Regions from separate parts of the Methylobacterium sp. 22177 genome, predicted to be linked through region 3. Evidence: riboswitches for the same ligand, from Rfam matches in the RefSeq annotation. Region 3 holds a riboswitch; each other region holds the start of a gene.
What was found. A riboswitch is a leader RNA that binds a small molecule or an ion and turns the genes downstream of it on or off. The one in region 3 is predicted to bind cobalamin.

Region 1: it holds a riboswitch for cobalamin, as region 3 does, so the genes downstream of both, ACTJK8_RS30630 (TonB-dependent receptor plug domain-containing protein) here and ACTJK8_RS13725 (TonB-dependent receptor) in region 3, are expected to answer to the same signal.
Region 2: it holds a riboswitch for cobalamin, as region 3 does, so the genes downstream of both, ACTJK8_RS28670 (TonB-dependent receptor plug domain-containing protein) here and ACTJK8_RS13725 (TonB-dependent receptor) in region 3, are expected to answer to the same signal.
Region 4: it holds a riboswitch for cobalamin, as region 3 does, so the genes downstream of both, ACTJK8_RS19585 (CbtB domain-containing protein) here and ACTJK8_RS13725 (TonB-dependent receptor) in region 3, are expected to answer to the same signal.

Annotation. Positions count from the first base shown of each region.
Region 1 covers NZ_JBQEPK010000072.1:11,913-16,096, reverse strand. The annotation lists partial or broken gene ACTJK8_RS30635 (ABC transporter substrate-binding protein) at 1-539, opposite strand, end outside; gene ACTJK8_RS30630 (TonB-dependent receptor plug domain-containing protein) at 548-2,518, opposite strand; cobalamin riboswitch at 2,638-2,846, opposite strand; gene ACTJK8_RS30625 (DUF3658 domain-containing protein) at 3,143-3,925, opposite strand.
Region 2 covers NZ_JBQEPK010000056.1:217-4,400, reverse strand. The annotation lists gene nikA (nickel ABC transporter substrate-binding protein) at 1-1,052, opposite strand, end outside; cobalamin riboswitch at 1,345-1,553, shown strand; gene ACTJK8_RS28670 (TonB-dependent receptor plug domain-containing protein) at 1,673-3,643, shown strand; partial or broken gene ACTJK8_RS28665 (ABC transporter substrate-binding protein) at 3,652-4,184, shown strand, end outside.
Region 3 covers NZ_JBQEPK010000012.1:98,424-102,607, forward strand. The annotation lists gene ACTJK8_RS13725 (TonB-dependent receptor) at 1-2,053, opposite strand, end outside; cobalamin riboswitch at 2,339-2,531, opposite strand; gene ACTJK8_RS13730 (NUDIX hydrolase) at 2,669-3,103, shown strand; gene ACTJK8_RS13735 (RluA family pseudouridine synthase) at 3,246-4,184, shown strand, end outside.
Region 4 covers NZ_JBQEPK010000022.1:69,173-73,356, forward strand. The annotation lists gene cobN (cobaltochelatase subunit CobN) at 1-227, opposite strand, end outside; gene cobW (cobalamin biosynthesis protein CobW) at 274-1,308, opposite strand; gene ACTJK8_RS19575 (DUF1636 domain-containing protein) at 1,305-1,706, opposite strand; gene ACTJK8_RS19580 (CbtA family protein) at 1,699-2,451, opposite strand; gene ACTJK8_RS19585 (CbtB domain-containing protein) at 2,468-2,650, opposite strand; cobalamin riboswitch at 2,686-2,880, opposite strand; gene ACTJK8_RS19590 (hypothetical protein) at 3,035-4,184, shown strand, end outside.

The DNA.
Region 1 (4,184 bases), on a different contig from region 3:
ATCAGCGCGTCCCCGAGCCCGCCGGGTGCCACCGTGAAGGCGTTCGGACGCATCACCAGGGCGCGTAGAGGCCGCTTGGCCGGCAAGATGGCGGCAAGACGCGCATCGAGCGCCGCCACCATCGCCTCGCCCCGTTCGGGATGGCCGAGCGCCGCCGCGACCTGCCGGATCTGCGCACGGACGCCGTCGAGGTCGGCCGGCACGCCGAGTTCGAGCACGGGGGCGCCGACGCGCTTCAACATGCCCACCGTCGTGCGGGTCGTGAACGCACCGGCGATCACAAGGTCGGGCTTCAGGGCTACGACCTCCTCGGTCAGACCCCGCGTCACTGGCAGCCCGACCGCCTCGCTTGCGACCGTCGACCCACGCGGGTCGCGAGCGAGATAGGTGACCGCCAGCACCTGGTCGCGGTCGGCCAGCCGCAGGACGAGCTCGTCGGCACATAAGTTCATCGAGACTACCCGCACGGGTGCCGCCGCTGCACCCATGGGTACGGCGGACAGGATTGCCGTGAGGGCAAGCATGCGGCGCGACGGCATCGGCGACCTCAGAACGACGCCACGCGGACGCCACCGTAGACGGCGAGCCCCGGGCCCTGGAAGCCGGTCGGGTTCTGGTAGCGCTGGTCGAACAGGTTATCGATCCGCCCGAACACCGTCAGGGTCTCGCTCCAGGCGTAGTTGATTGACAGGTTCACCAGCGTGAAGCCGGGGGCCTTCAGGCGGGGCACGGAGAAGTCCCTGTTCCCGTCCACGAACGACCCCAGCACGATGAGCGTGCCGGTCATGGTCAAGCCCGGCATCAGGTTCCAGATCGCGGTCGCGCTGACCTTGTTGCGAGGCCGACGCAGCAGCTCCTGGTGGGCGATCTCGTCCTTCGTCACAGTGGTGGTCCAGTCCAGCCGCCCGCTCCAGGACTCGTTGAAGCGCAGGGCGACAAAGCTCTCGGTGCCGTAGGCGGTCGCCCGACCGACGTTCACGTTGGTGGAGAAGGTCGGGTAGTAGGCCGTCTGGATCAGGTTCTTGAAATCGGTCTGGTAGTAGGTCGCGCCCACGGTCATGAACCCGTCGAACAGCGGCTGCTCGAAGCCGCCGTCGAACCCGAAGCTGTCCTCCGGCCGCAGGTTCGGGTTCCCGAAGAAGCGGAAGCCCGGGTAGTCCTGGTAGAGCTGGCTCAGGGTCGGCGGCTTGAAGCCGGTGCCGACGCTGCCCTTCAGGCGGGTATCGGTGCCGGGCACGATGTAGCTCGGCGCCACCCGAAAGGTGGTCGCGCCGCCGAACTGGTCGTTCGCGTCGTGGCGGATGTTGGCGACCAGCGCGGCTCCCGCGAAGGGCGTCGTCTGAAGCTCGGCGAAGCCGGCGGTGTTGCCGTTGGACCGGTCGATGCCGGTCGTCTCGAAGCGCTCGTCCTCGCGCTGGGCCCCGAACAGGACGAGGTTGCCGGGTGAGACCTGCCAGTCGCCGCGGTAGTCGAACCGGGTCCGCTCACCGAGGTAGGTGGTGGGCGTCGGCGGCGCGAGCGGGTCGAGCGGGCCGGCGAACAGGCGGTCGAACTTCGAGTAGTTCGCCCCGAAGACGTTGTGGAAGCCCGGCACCGGCGTCCACTCGGCCTCGCCCCTCATGATCAGTTGCTGCTGGTCGTTGAGGTTCCGGTACGGCAGCGGCACGTACGGAAAACCGCCGTCGGCCTGGTCGAGATAGGCGCTGTCGGAGAAGCGCAGCACGTAGTTGAATCGGAATTCGTCGGTGAGTTGCGCCCCGAGCTTGGTCGAGACCGTCTTGATGTCGGTGAAGGCGGTCCGCAACGGCACCCCGCGAGGCAGCAATTCGAACGGCGTGACCTGGACGGCGGATTGCCGGATGTGGCCGACCGACACCGAGTAGTCGAAGATCCCCTCCGAGCCGGAGATGTTGCCGAACTGGTTGAAGGTGCCGAACGAGCCGCCCTCGACGGTCGCCGTCGCCCGAGCCGGCCCTTCGCCGCGCTTGGTGACGACGGAGATGACGCCGCCGATGGCGTCGGCCCCGTAGAGGCCGCTTTGGGGCCCGCGCAGCACCTCGATCCGCGAGAGGTCGTAGGTCTGGAGCTGGCTGAAGTCGAAGGCGCGGTTCGGGGTCGAGGGGTCGTTGACGTCGATGCCGTCGATCTGGACCTTCACGTGGTTCGAGTTGGTGCCCCGGATGAAGACCGAGGTTTGGCCGCCGGCGCCGCCGGTCTGCACGACGTTGAGGCCCGGCACCTGCTGCAGAGCATCCGGCGCCGTCCGGCGCTGCTGCTCCTGAAGCAGGCGGTCGGTGAGCACGGTGACACTCGATCCTGTGTTGGCAATTGGCGTCGGCACGCCGGTAGCCGACACGGAGATCTCGGACAGGGAGACCGCAGCTTGCGCGCCTCCCTGGGCATCGGCGAAGGGCGCGGCGACCTGCTGCGCGCGGGCGGGAATGGAGACGAGCAGCGCGGATGCGGCGCAGGACAGCGCCAGCGTGCGCCGGAGCGCGGAGGAAACGGGACTGGACACGGGACGGCCTCGGGGGACGGCTGTGGCACGTCACCGCGAACGAGGCCTCGGCGGTCGCGTCCTCCAAGGAACCACGGCGCCGCGACACCTCCCAGGACACCCCGCCCGGCAAGCTCCGCGTGTGACCACGGCTGACGGCAGGTCTCCTGGCTCGCGGGTCGTTGCCCTCTCATCGTCTTCCCGGGCGAGGCCGCCCAGTGACGTCGTGATGAAGGACTCGCCGCTTACAGTTGCGGGGGCAGCCGAGGCATCGGCCGAGCCCTCACGGGCGTGACCTCACCGCGTTCCCTTTTGATCCCCGAGGGGAACCGTCACTGCTCAGCTACAGCCTCACGAACTCGAGAGTCAACGCGAGCATCGGAATAGCGCCGCGGTGACGCCGGCTTCGGCGTTTGGCCAGCTCCTGCAATGGGTCGAACGACCGCTCTTTGGGTTTGATGCTTCAAAGCCGACTAGCCGGAAACCACCCAACCCAGCCGTCCGGACCGCCCAACGGAGCTTCCCAGAAGCGGACACTTGTCGGCCGCTCGGCAAATTCGGTTCGGGATGGAAAGCGCCTGGGGCGTCCTACCCGCAATTCAAACGTCGAATGGCCAGCGCACGCATGCGCTTCTCATGCCTTGATCAGTCAGCCGCCGGCAGCCTTATGCGAGAAGACCGGTTCCAGGGATCACCTTCAGCAAGGAGCCGACCTTGCTCGACAAGGGCAACGAGGCGCATCTGCAACATCAAGTCGCCAACTTGCCTATATGGCTCGGAACTTTCTCCAAAGGCTTCATGGATGATGCTCGCGACCGATTTCCATTCTGAAGTCGCTTGCGCCTCGATAATCGGATCAAAGTGGTCAATCGTCGTTGAAACTAGCCTTGCTTCTTTGATGATCCGGAACGGCGCATTCTCAGACTGAAGGTACTGCCATAGCTTTCGGTTTTCATGTCTCTCTTCCACGGTCATTGGCACTTGTTGACCGAGGAGCGATCTCATGGCATCCGCGCCCATTATCGAGACTGATTGGGGTTGGTACACTATCGTTGAACCGTCCCGCATTTTCGAGGAGACCTGCCGCCCCGTCACGTCGATGATATAGAAAGGGCGCTCTCCAAGCCAAGCATTCAACGCGATGAAAAAGCAATATTCAGAAGCGGTATGCCGACTGAACCAGACGATCGGGTAGCCGTCTGTCGTGGCCACACGCTCCCAGAACTGATCGACTTCATTCTCCGTTTCAGGGCCACCATACCACTGCCTCCACCATGCTGCCCGCGTAGCAGGATCAAGCGGGTGGATAGGCCCACAACTGAGATCGTCCCGAAAATTGAGCACCTCAATGTCCTGACCTGCGTTGCGCAGCGCCTGAACGAGGCTACCACCGGCTGTATCACTGGGGGTGATGTGGAAGATGCCCATACCAGCAAGTTAACATGATTTGCCCCCGGCATAAACCGCGCTGATATTGTCGATTATCTGCGCTAGAATAGAGGCTTATTGCTCAGTTGGCTTCGTCCGCAAAGGGGCCGGAGCTGGCGAGGAGGTAGCGTCCGCTTTCTTACGTTGATGCCCGAACGCAGACCGGCGAAAAACCACCCTGAGCCGCCATTCCGGTGGCGACCCAACCCGGACGCTCAGATCAATTTTATAGCTTCCCCAAAGCAGACCTTACGGGATG
Region 2 (4,184 bases), on a different contig from region 3:
CGCCCAAGCGTCCAGCCGGCGGCATCGAGCATGCGGGAGGCCGCGGCCCGGTCGAAGCCGTAGGGCTTCAGCCCGACGTCGGCGTACGGCACGCGCGGCGCAAACAGGAAGTCCGCGCGCGGCTCGATCCCGTCGAGTACCGTCCGGACCAGCGTGTCCTTGTCGACGGCGTGGTTGATGGCGAGGCGGACCGCCCGATCATCGGTCGGGAAGCGCGCGGAGTTCATCGCCAGCACCCGGGTCGCCAGCGGCGGCGAGACCGCTGCGGCAAAGTTCGGGGCCATGTCCCGAAGGCGGACGAAGGCTTCCGAAGGAATCTGGCCGGCCGCGCCATAGACGAAGTCGATCTCCCCCGTCTGCAGGGCGATGACGCGGGTGTTGGGATCGGGGATGACCTTGACGACGAGCCGGTCGAAGATGGGTCTCGGGCCCCAGTAACCCGGGGTGCTCTCGAACGTGTCGGAGACGCCGAGCTGAGTATCGACGAGCCGCCACGGCCCAGTGCCGACCGGCGCCCTGATGCCGACGGCCGTCGTACCGCCAGGGCCCATGGCGCTCGGAGACAGGAACCGGAAGGGCCGCGGCAGGGAAAGTTCGAGCAGCGTCGGGTAGTGCGGCGCCTTCAGGACGAGGCGGAACGCCAGAGGCCCGACAACTTCTGTGCGTTCGATCTGCTGGACGAGATCGAGCCACGCGTGCCGCGGACGGTTGGCCAGGATCGCGTCGAAGTTCGCCTTGACCGCTTTCGCGTCGAAGGGCGTGCCATCACTGAAGGTCACGCCGGGGCGCAGTACGAAATCGTAGGTCCGCCCGTCCTCAGAGATGGTCCACGAGGTCGCGAGCCAGGGCTCGACCGATCCATCACCGCGGTACTTCACCAAAGGCTCGTAGACGCTCGCCTGCGCGAACATCTGGTTGGGCGCGTAGAGGTGCGGGTTCAGCGGTCCGACATTCGAGGGCCACGAGTAGGTGAGTTGCCCGGCGGCTGTCTGGGGCGGTCCGAGGAAGCTCGCCGCCATCGCGGCGACGGCGAGGGTCGCCAACTTGGTCATGTATGGGTCGCGGTATGAGGATCGCCGCCGAACATCATACACCGCCCAAGCTTGACCGTGAACCCTTTCCAACAGGGTGTTCACCGCGACCGAGGATTGGACACCCTTCGCTAAGGTGTTCAGTACGTCCCACCTCTATCCTGTGGGAGCCCGGCGGACGTTCGTCGCTTGGCGAGGGTGTGAATTCAAAACGGATCGGCGGAAAGCCACACTGCTTAGACATCAACCGACGCCTCAAATGCCACACATCTGAACAACGTGCTTCCGTGCGTTGACGGATAGATGCACCGCAGCCTAGCTTGAGCAAGACGGTTCCCCTCGGGGATCAAAAGGGAACGCGGTGAGGTCAGGCCCGTGAGGGCTCGGCCGATACCGCGGCTGCCCCCGCAACTGTAAGCGGCGAGTCCTTCATCACCACGTCACTGGGCGGCCTCGTCCGGGAAGACGATGAGAGGGCGACGACCCGCGAGCCAGGAGACCTGCCGTCAGCCGTGGTCACACGCGGAGCTTGCCGGGCGGGGTGTCCTGGGAGGTGTCGCGGCGCCGTGGTTCCTTGGAGGACGCGACCGCCGAGGCCTCGTTCGCGGTGACGTGCCACAGCCGTCCCCCGAGGCCGTCCCGTGTCCAGTCCCGTTTCCTCCGCGCTCCGGCGCACGCTGGCGCTGTCCTGCGCCGCATCCGCGCTGCTCGTCTCCATTCCCGCCCGCGCGCAGCAGGTCGCCGCGCCCTTCGCCGATGCCCAGGGAGGCGCGCAAGCTGCGGTCTCCCTGTCCGAGATCTCCGTGTCGGCTACCGGCGTGCCGACGCCAATTGCCAACACAGGATCGAGTGTCACCGTGCTCACCGACCGCCTGCTTCAGGAGCAGCAGCGCCGGACGGCGCCGGATGCTCTGCAGCAGGTGCCGGGCCTCAACGTCGTGCAGACCGGCGGCGCCGGCGGCCAAACCTCGGTCTTCATCCGGGGCACCAACTCGAACCACGTGAAGGTCCAGATCGACGGCATCGACGTCAACGACCCCTCGACCCCGAACCGCGCCTTCGACTTCAGCCAGCTCCAGACCTACGACCTCTCGCGGATCGAGGTGCTGCGCGGGCCCCAAAGCGGCCTCTACGGGGCCGACGCCATCGGCGGCGTCATCTCCGTCGTCACCAAGCGCGGCGAAGGGCCGGCTCGGGCGACGGCGACCGTCGAGGGCGGCTCGTTCGGCACCTTCAACCAGTTCGGCAACATCTCCGGCTCGGAGGGGATCTTCGACTACTCGGTGTCGGTCGGCCACATCCGGCAATCCGCCGTCCAGGTCACGCCGTTCGAATTGCTGCCTCGCGGGGTGCCGTTGCGGACCGCCTTCACCGACATCAAGACGGTCTCGACCAAGCTCGGGGCGCAACTCACCGACGAATTCCGATTCAACTACGTGCTGCGCTTCTCCGACAGCGCCTATCTCGACCAGGCCGACGGCGGTTTTCCGTACGTGCCGCTGCCGTACCGGAACCTCAACGACCAGCAGCAACTGATCATGAGGGGCGAGGCCGAGTGGACGCCGGTGCCGGGCTTCCACAACGTCTTCGGGGCGAACTACTCGAAGTTCGACCGCCTGTTCGCCGGCCCGCTCGACCCGCTCGCGCCGCCGACGCCCACCACCTACCTCGGTGAGCGGACCCGGTTCGACTACCGCGGCGACTGGCAGGTCTCACCCGGCAACCTCGTCCTGTTCGGGGCCCAGCGCGAGGACGAGCGCTTCGAGACGACCGGCATCGACCGGTCCAACGGCAACACCGCCGGCTTCGCCGAGCTTCAGACGACGCCCTTCGCGGGAGCCGCGCTGGTCGCCAACATCCGCCACGACGCGAACGACCAGTTCGGCGGCGCGACCACCTTTCGGGTGGCGCCGAGCTACATCGTGCCCGGCACCGATACCCGCCTGAAGGGCAGCGTCGGCACCGGCTTCAAGCCGCCGACCCTGAGCCAGCTCTACCAGGACTACCCGGGCTTCCGCTTCTTCGGGAACCCGAACCTGCGGCCGGAGGACAGCTTCGGGTTCGACGGCGGCTTCGAGCAGCCGCTGTTCGACGGGTTCATGACCGTGGGCGCGACCTACTACCAGACCGATTTCAAGAACCTGATCCAGACGGCCTACTACCCGACCTTCTCCACCAACGTGAACGTCGGTCGGGCGACCGCCTACGGCACCGAGAGCTTTGTCGCCCTGCGCTTCAACGAGTCCTGGAGCGGGCGGCTGGACTGGACCACCACTGTGACGAAGGACGAGATCGCCCACCAGGAGCTGCTGCGTCGGCCTCGCAACAAGGTCAGCGCGACCGCGATCTGGAACCTGATGCCGGGCTTGACCATGACCGGCACGCTCATCGTGCTGGGGTCGTTCGTGGACGGGAACAGGGACTTCTCCGTGCCCCGCCTGAAGGCCCCCGGCTTCACGCTGGTGAACCTGTCAATCAACTACGCCTGGAGCGAGACCCTGACGGTGTTCGGGCGGATCGATAACCTGTTCGACCAGCGCTACCAGAACCCGACCGGCTTCCAGGGCCCGGGGCTCGCCGTCTACGGTGGCGTCCGCGTGGCGTCGTTCTGAGGTCGCCGATGCCGTCGCGCCGCATGCTTGCCCTCACGGCAATCCTGTCCGCCGTACCCATGGGTGCAGCGGCGGCACCCGTGCGGGTAGTCTCGATGAACTTATGTGCCGACGAGCTCGTCCTGCGGCTGGCCGACCGCGACCAGGTGCTGGCGGTCACCTATCTCGCTCGCGACCCGCGTGGGTCGACGGTCGCAAGCGAGGCGGTCGGGCTGCCAGTGACGCGGGGTCTGACCGAGGAGGTCGTAGCCCTGAAGCCCGACCTTGTGATCGCCGGTGCGTTCACGACCCGCACGACGGTGGGCATGTTGAAGCGCGTCGGCGCCCCCGTGCTCGAACTCGGCGTGCCGGCCGACCTCGACGGCGTCCGTGCGCAGATCCGGCAGGTCGCGGCGGCGCTCGGCCATCCCGAACGGGGCGAGGCGATGGTGGCGGCGCTCGATGCGCGTCTTGCCGCCATCTTGCCGGCCAAGCGGCCTCTACGCGCCCTGGTGATGCGTCCGAACGCCTTCACGGTGGCACCCGGCGGGCTCGGGGACGC
Region 3 (4,184 bases):
GGCGCGAATCCGCCGTCACCTGATGGTCCAGGACCGCGTTGACGAGGTTGTAGGCCGGGCGCCGCGCCGTGTTGCCGAAGTCGCTGTAGACCTGCCCGACGTTCTGCAGCCCGACCCGCGCGGTCCAGTCGCGGGTGACGTCCCAGGTCAGCCAGAGGTTGGCCACGCGCTCCGGCACGTCGATCGGCTGGTTGCCGGCATACGAGACCGTGGCGCCGTTCACCGTCTGGTCGAACCGGTCGTACTGCGCGTGCAGGAGCGCGAGGTTGCCGTCGAGGCGCCAGCCCGGCGCGAAGCGCCAGCCGAGCGCCAGCTCGAAACCCTGCGAGGACTGGCTCCCGACCTGCGTCGAGAGCGTCGGCTGTCCGGGGATCGCCGAGATCAGGTTGTCCTTGACGATCCGGTAGCCCGCGACGGTCCATTCCAGGGCGCCGTCGAAGGCCAGACCCTTGGCGCCGATCTCGACCTGATCGCCGGTCGCGAGCTTGAAGCCGGCCAGCGACTGCGACAGCGTGATCAGGCTGTTCACCGGGTCGGTGGCGAAGCTGTACTGGGCGTAGAGCGCGCTGTCCGGCGTCGGGTTGTAGACGAGGCCGAACCGGTAGCCGAGCGCCCGGTAGGTCCTCTCGAACCGCGATCCCGTCTGCAGGTCTTCCCGATTGAGCGTCGGCACGTCGAGGCGCACGCCGGTGAGGAACGAGAGCTTGTCCGACAGGATCAGCCGGTCCTCGGCGAAGACCGAGGCCTGGCTCGTCTGCGTGGCGTAGGCCGGACGGGCCCGCCCGTTCTGCGGGAACAGGCCCGGATCGTAGCCGGTGAGCGGCACGCTGGTGGTCTGGTCGAAGTAGAAGTTGTTGGTGTGGCGGAAATCGATGTGGTTCACGTCGAACCCGGCCACGAACTGGTTCGGCAGCCCGAACAGGCTCCCGCGGAACGTCGCGTCGAGGCGGTCTCCGACCTGCTCCTGGCTGTGGTAGATCTCCAGGTAGTCGCCCCGGTCCACGAGCCCGGTGCCGCGGTTGTAGCTGTACTGCTCGACGTCGAGCCAGTGGCGCCGGCTGGTGAGCCGGTAAGCGGTGTTGCGGATCGTGATGTCGGCCGAGGGGGACCACTCGGTCTTGAGCTGGGTCCAGTTGTCGGCCCAGGTGATCTTCGCGTCGCGGACGTTGTAGTTGTTGAACCGTATGAGGTCCGGGATCCGTCCCGCGACGAGCGGCGTGCCCCAGTAGCGGGCGGGCTCCTGGTAGCCGAGATCGTGGCTCAGCGTGAACGCGAGGTCGGCGCTCGGCCGGAACAGCAGGGCGGCGGAGACCGCGAGGTTGCGGAAATCGCCCTCCGGCCGGATCCAGCCGTCGGCGCGGTTGCCGCTGACGTTGAGGCGGTACGCGAAGGTGTCGCCGTACTCCGCCTGGCCCAGCGGGCCGCCGGAATCGAGGGCGAGGCGCGCGACCCCGTCGGTGCCGATGACCGCGCGGGCGGCGTTGACCGGCACGAAGACCGGCTTCTTCGGAACCACGTTGATGACGCCGCCGATGGCGCCGTCGCCGTAGAGCACCGAGGACGGCCCGCGCAGCACCTCGATCCGCTCGACGTTCCACGTGTCGAACGGGAAGGTCACGGTGTTGGCGCCGACGTAGAAGCGCGTGCCGTCGTAGAGCTGCTGGATCGAGTTCGGCCCGGCGAAGCCGCGGGACGTGAACGCGCCGTTGCCGTTGCCGGGCGCCGCGATGGTGGTGATGCCGGTCGCGTCCTGGATCACGGCCTCGGCGATCGTATCCTGTCCGCGGAGCCGCGCGGTCTCGCCCGACACGATGTCGAGGCTGGCCGGCGTCTCCAGCGGCGTCAGGCCGAGGCGACTCGCGGTCCGGTCGGGCGTGCGCAGGTTGAGGCCGTTCGGCGGGAGGCGGCTCGGGTCGCCGCCCGCGCCCGCGACGGACAGCTCATCCAGGGTGACCGCCTCCTGGGCGGCGGTCGGGCCGGCGAGGAGCGCGAGGAGAACGCCGCAGAGCGGGGCCCGCCCGCCGAGGCGGGAGCGATAGGTCGAGAATGACATGGGAGAAGCGGTCCGTGCACGGCGCGCGCCGGCCCCCGCGTCGTACACGCATTGTAATAACATTACAACGCGTCGGCCGTCCGGATGGCTCAGCCTGTGCGGGCGCGCGACGGCGTCCCGGGACAGGGCTCGAGGGTCTCGAGGCGGCGGAGACGGGCATGGGAAACGGCGTCGCGGGCGCGCTTGCTGTGGCACGTCACCGCGAACGAGGCCTCGGCGACCGCCTCCCCTCGGGACTGGCGGCGCCTCGACACCCGCCAGGACACCCCGCCCGGCGCGTTTCGCGTGTGACCACGGCTGACGGCAGGTCTCCTGGCTCGCGGGTCGCCGCCCTCGCACCGTCTTCCCGGGGTGACCCAGTGACGTGGTGGTGAAGGGCTCGCCGCTCACAGTTGCGGGGGCAGCCGCGGCTTCGGGGCGAACCCCTCACCGCGTTCCCTTTTGATCCCCGAGGGGAACCGTCGAGCACAGCTTGGCCGTAGCGGGCCCGGGCGTCAACCGCGTGTCCGTTTGTTGCCGTGGATCGGCGCGCGGGGCACCGAGCCGTTGCGGCCTCGCCGACGACGGGCTAGCCGGTGCGGGATGACGGTCTGGCGGCCCCCTGCGGAGATTCGCGTGAAGGCGCTGGGCCTGCCCCGGCGCGGCAACAGCCTGCTCGTGGCGGAGGTCCGCGCGGATGACGGGCGCCTGAAAGGCGTCCGGCCCCTCGGCGGCAGCGTCGCCTTCGGCGAGCGGGTCGAGGACGCCCTGATCCGGGAGTTCCGGGAGGAACTCGGCGTCACCGTCTCGGTGCTCGGCGGCCCCCGCGTCATGGAGAACATCTTCACGCACGAGGGGCAGGTCGGGCACGAGGTGCTGTTCCTGTTCCCCGTCGCCCTGCCGCCGGGGCTGTTCGACGGGCCGGAGCGCTTCGTCTTCCACGAGGATTCCGGCACCGCCTGCGTGGCCCGGTGGTGCGATCTGGACGGGCTCGACGTCCCGGGCGGTCCGGATCTCTTCCCCGCAGGCCTGAAGGCCCGGCTCCGCGACGCGTGGGACGCGGAGCCCTGACGGACCGAGCCGGCCCACCGCCTTTGCCGCTCGGCGCGGGCGATGCTACAGCCGGGCAATCCCATCGGTCCGGACGTCCGCGACGCCGCGGCCCATGCGCTTGGACGCTCCGTCCGACGCGAAGACGGGTGCCGGCGGAAGCATGACGACACGACCTCCCAGAAGCGGCGGGCCGAAGGGGCGCAAGCCCCAGGCCGGCAAGTTCGATGCGGGCAAGTTCAGGGGCGGCAAGGCCCAGGCCGACGGCCGCGCCCGCACGGGCCCGCGCACCAGCGCCCGCGACGCCGCCGAGCGCGCGGCCCGCAACCGCGGCGAGGATGCCGGCACCCGCGATCCTTGGGGATCGCAGGGCGCTGCGGTCTCCGCGCCGGCCCGGCCCCCGAAGCCGCGCCGCGACGTCGCCGCACCGCGCGACGACGCACCGCGGGACGCCGCCGCGGCCAAGCCCGGCAGCCGGCCTCCGGCCAGGCGCTCGGCGGCCCCCTCCCCCGCCCTTGCCGCCGCCCCCGCGCCCGGTCCGACCCGGCGCGAGCAGCGCGCCGCCGCCTCCGCGACCCTCGCCTCCGGCGTGCAGACCCTGACGGTCGAGCCGGACGAGGCCGGGATGCGGATCGACCGCTTCCTCACCGCCCGCTTCCCGCTCCTGCCCTTCACCCGCGTGCAGACCATCGTGCGCAAGGGCGAATTGCGGGTCGACGGCAAGCGCGCCAAGCCGAACGACCGGCTGGAGCCGGGCATGAGCGTGCGCGTGCCGCCGCTGCGCCTGGACCAGCCTACCGAGCGGCCGCGCAGCGCCGCCCGCGAGCAGGACGACGCGGCGTTCATCCGGTCGCTGATCCTCTACGAGGACGCCGACATGATGATCCTCAACAAGCCCTTCGGCCTCGCGGTCCAGGGCGGTTCGGGGACGGTCCGCCACGTGGACGGCCTGCTCGCCGCCCTCACGGGTCCGGACGGCCAGAAGCCGCGCCTCGTCCACCGGCTGGACAAGGATACGGCCGGCTGCCTGATCATCGCCAAGACCCGACTCGCCGCCGCGACGCTGGCCAAGAGCTTCCGGTCCCGGGCGGCGCGGAAGATC
Region 4 (4,184 bases), on a different contig from region 3:
GCCACGACCCGCTCGACGTAGAGGTCGACCGAGAGCGGATGCCGCAGCTTGGCGAGCTTCGCGAGCCGAAGGCTCGGCAGACCGGGCTCCGCGGCGTGGGCCTGCCCGACCGAAGCGAGGTCGCTGTCGGTGAACGACAGCACCACGAGGTCGCCGGGCTCCTGCCCGAGATCCACGGCCGCCTCGCCCTCGTCGAGGGACACGGCATCGATGCGCACGAGATGCACCGCGGCGGCCCCTAGAGCGAGTCCGGGCGGGCGTGCGCGACCGGCCTCATCCCGCGAGGGCCGCCGCGACGGCGTCCTTGTCGAAGCCCTTCAGGCCGATCACCACCAGCGTCCCGTCGCGGGCTTCCCCGGCCCGCCAGGGGCGGTCGAAATGATGGGTGACGCGCCGGCCGACACCCTGCACCACGAGGCGCATGGGCTTGCCCTCGACCTCGGCGAAGCCCTTGATGCGCAGGACGCCGGCGGCCTCGGCCGCCGCCTCGACCCGGGCCGCGAGATCCCCCGCGGTCACCGCCGGGCGGACCGGCAGCGCCACGGTCTCGAAATCGTCGTGATCGTGGTCCTCGCCCTCGCCGTGATGCGAGGGGCGGGCGTCGAGATCGTCCTCGGCGGCCGCGCCGAGGCCGAGCAGCACCCGCGGGTCGATGGCGCCGTTCTCGGTCTCGACGACCTTCACGGCGCGGGGCAGGTGCCCCTCGACCTCGGCGCGGACCCGCGCCCGGGTCGCGGCGTCGATCAGGTCGGCCTTGTTGACCACCACGAGGTCGGCGCAGAGGAGCTGGTCCTCGAAAACCTCCTCCAGGGGATTGTCGTGGTCGACCGACTGGTCGGCGGCCCGCTGGGCCGCCAGGGCCTCCGGATCCTCCGCGAAGGCGCCCGAGGCCACCGCCGGGCCGTCGACCACGGCGACCACGCCGTCGACGGTCACCCGCGAGCGGATCGCCGGCCACTGGAACGCCTGGACGAGCGGCTTCGGCAGCGCGAGACCCGAGGTCTCGATCAGGATGTGCTCCGGCGGCTCGGCGCGGCCGAGCAGGGTCTCCAGCGCGGGAACGAAATCGTCCGCGACCGTGCAGCAGATGCAGCCGTTCGGCAGCTCGACGATGGCGTCCTCGGTGCAGCCCTCGACGCCGCAGGCCGCCAGGAACGACTTGTCGAAGCCGATGTCGCCGAACTCGTTCACCAGGATGGCGAGGCGGCGCCCCTTGGCGTTCTCGACCACGTGGCGGACGAGGGTCGTCTTGCCGGCCCCGAGGAAGCCGGTGACGATGGTGCAGGGGATCTTGTTCACGAGGGTCATTCCGCGGCCTCCAGGGTGCCGGCGGGGACCGGGCGGGGTTCTGGGAAAGGGGGGATGCGGGCGATCACGCCCTTGCGGAACGCCTCCGGACGCTCGCGCCAGGGCACGATGCCGTCCGGGGTCGCCGCGTAGGCCGCGAGCCCGCCGAGGATGATCTCGGCCGAGGCGGCCGGATCCATGTCGCCGTAGACGTAGGTCCAGCGGTCGGCCGCGGCGACCGCCACGGTGCAGGGCCGCTTGCAGACCGACAGGCACTCCACCGCCTCGACCCGCAGGTCCGGCGTGCCGCCGCTCCGCGCCCGGAGCGCCTCCAGCAGGCGGGCCCCGGCGCGGGGGCCGTCCGGGTCGTCGTCCGAGCGGCGGCAGGTGGTGCAGACGTAGAGAATGGTCTCAGGCACGGGCCGCTCCCCGATCCGCGCCGCGGGCGAAGGCCTGCCACGCCCAGCCGAGTCCCAGCCCGATCAGGATCCAGAACACGAAGCTGATGGCCAGCGACCGCGCGGCGAACTGCGCGGCCAGCGCGGCCGGAAGCTCCGACGCGGCCTCCGGCGCCTGCGGGGCGCCGACCGCGTGCGGGGCGATGATCAGGACGAGCCCCCCGAGGATGGTGATCAGCGCGCGGCGGATCGTGATCAGGTAGAGCCCCATCCCGGTCGCCGCGGCGGTCATCACCCACCACGCCTGGCGCGTCGCGAGCGGGGCCGCCGCGCTGCCGGGCAGTTCCGGCGGCAGGCCGAGGCCCGGCGCGAGGGCGACGCTGGCGAAGCCCGCCACCGCGAAGGCGAGCCCGACCTGTGGCGTGGGTTCGCGGCCGCAGGCGAGCATCACCGCGCCGAGCAGCAGCGCGTAGCCGACGCCGCCGACGAGGGTCGCGAGCCCGGTGAAGGCCATCCGCGGCAGGCCGGGGCCGGGCTGCCATTCCGGCGCGGCGTCGGGCGCGGCGTGGTCGTGCCCGGCATGGGCCAGCACGATCGGGAGCGCCCTGATCGGGAGCGTCTCGGCGGCATGACGCGGCGCCTCCTGCTGCTCGTAGCGCTCGGCCGCGACGATCAGCGGCGAGGTCAGCGTGAGTTCGAGGCCCGTCACGACGGCAGCCGCGAAGAAGCCGGCGGCGAGGGCCGCCGACAGGAGCCGGATGATCATCCCTGTTCCGGGGACGTCAGTGGCAGGGGAAGTTCTGGGTGTGTCGGAAATCGTGCGCCGCGTTGTGGAGCGCGATCGCCGGCGAGAAGCCCGCCATGAACAGCAGGCCGAGGCCCAGCACGGCCGCGAGCGCGACGGCGATCGGGCGCTCCGACGCGCGGGTGCCGGCGGCGACGGGGGCGAGGGTTTGGGTCGTCATCAGCAGTGTCTCCAGCCGCCCCACCGGCGGCATTGCGGGATCCTGTCGTGACGGCAGGTCTCCTGGCTCGCGGCTCGGCGCGCCCGCCGCCTTCCCGGATCGCTCCGGTGGCGCTTGGCGGGCGCTCGCCGCTCACAGTTGCGGGGGCAGCCGCGGAATCGGGGCCTCGGACCCCTCACCGCATTCCCTTTTCACCCCGTCGCCGGGGCACCGTCACCCGGTCGTTGTAGACGCATGACCGCCGGGACACAACGGAGCGACGCCGGATCGCGGCCGATTCCCGCGCCGCGCCGCGGCACGGACGGGCTTGACGGCCGCGCCCCGGAGCAGGCACCGCCGCACCCGACACCCGCCCGGCGCGGGCGGTAAGCTCCCGGAGACCCGATGGCCCTGACAGACGATCCGACCCCGGTCCTCGTCGATCTGGCGGCCGGCCGAGACCCGCGGATCGTATCGGACGCGGGTACGAGGTGGCTCGAAGTCGATCTCGGCGGCCGTTTCCCGATCCACTCCGTCGCCCTGCGACCGGGGGGAGGGGTGGTCCCTCCGGAACCCGGCGACGTCGCCGTGGCGGTCTCGCAGGACGGCGCGACGTGGATCGAGCCGGACCTCGCCGGCTGGAGCGCGACCCCGGACGCCCTCGTGGCCGCCATCGTCCCCGACGAGCGGGCCTGGGCGCGCGCGGTGCGGGTCGCCGCGCCGGAGCCGGCCCGGATCGTCCCCGTTGCCGTCCGCGCCGAAGAGGCCGCCGTCGACCTGATCGCCCTCCGGGCGATGCTCGGCCTCGACGTGACGCTCCTGAACGAGAAGCCCGGGGCCAACGTCTACGTCACCTACAATCTCCATTCGGCGCCCGACCGCGCGAGCCGCGCCCTCGTCGGCCTGTCGCTGTTCGAGAACGGCGCCTTCGGCAACTGCCTCGTCCAGTACATCATCGCGGTGTCGGTCGCGAAGGCGCTCAACCTGAAATACATCAAGGTCCCCAAGGTCGACCGCAGCAAGGTGATCTTCCTGACCGAGCGGCTGACCTGCGACGGCATCACCTTCATCCCGCCGGACGAACCGCTGCCGCCGGACGGCTACTTCCTGTCGGGTCTGTACTTCGACCCGACGCAGTTCGAGCGCGTGACCGCGCTGCGGGGACCGACGGATTCGCGCGCGATCGTGCAGAGCGTGATCCGGCCGCTGTTCAACGGCCTGCCCAGGACCTTCCCGGCCAAGCCCGACGACCAGCTCCTGATCCACATCCGCTCGGGCGACATCTTCAGCACCTGGGTCGATCCGCACTACCCGCAGCCGCCCCTCGCGTTCTACCGGATGGTCATCGACCGGCTGCTGGCCGAGGGCCGGATCCGCTCGGTCAAGCTCGTCTTCGAGAACAGGCTGAACCCGGTCATCGCCGAGGTGGAGGCCTACGCGGCGCGACGCGGCCTGCCGGTGGAGATCCAGAGCGAGTCGCTGATCTCCGACGTCGCGGCCCTGGTGAACGGCCGCTACCTCGTGTTCGGGCTGGGAACCTTCGGACCGGGGATCT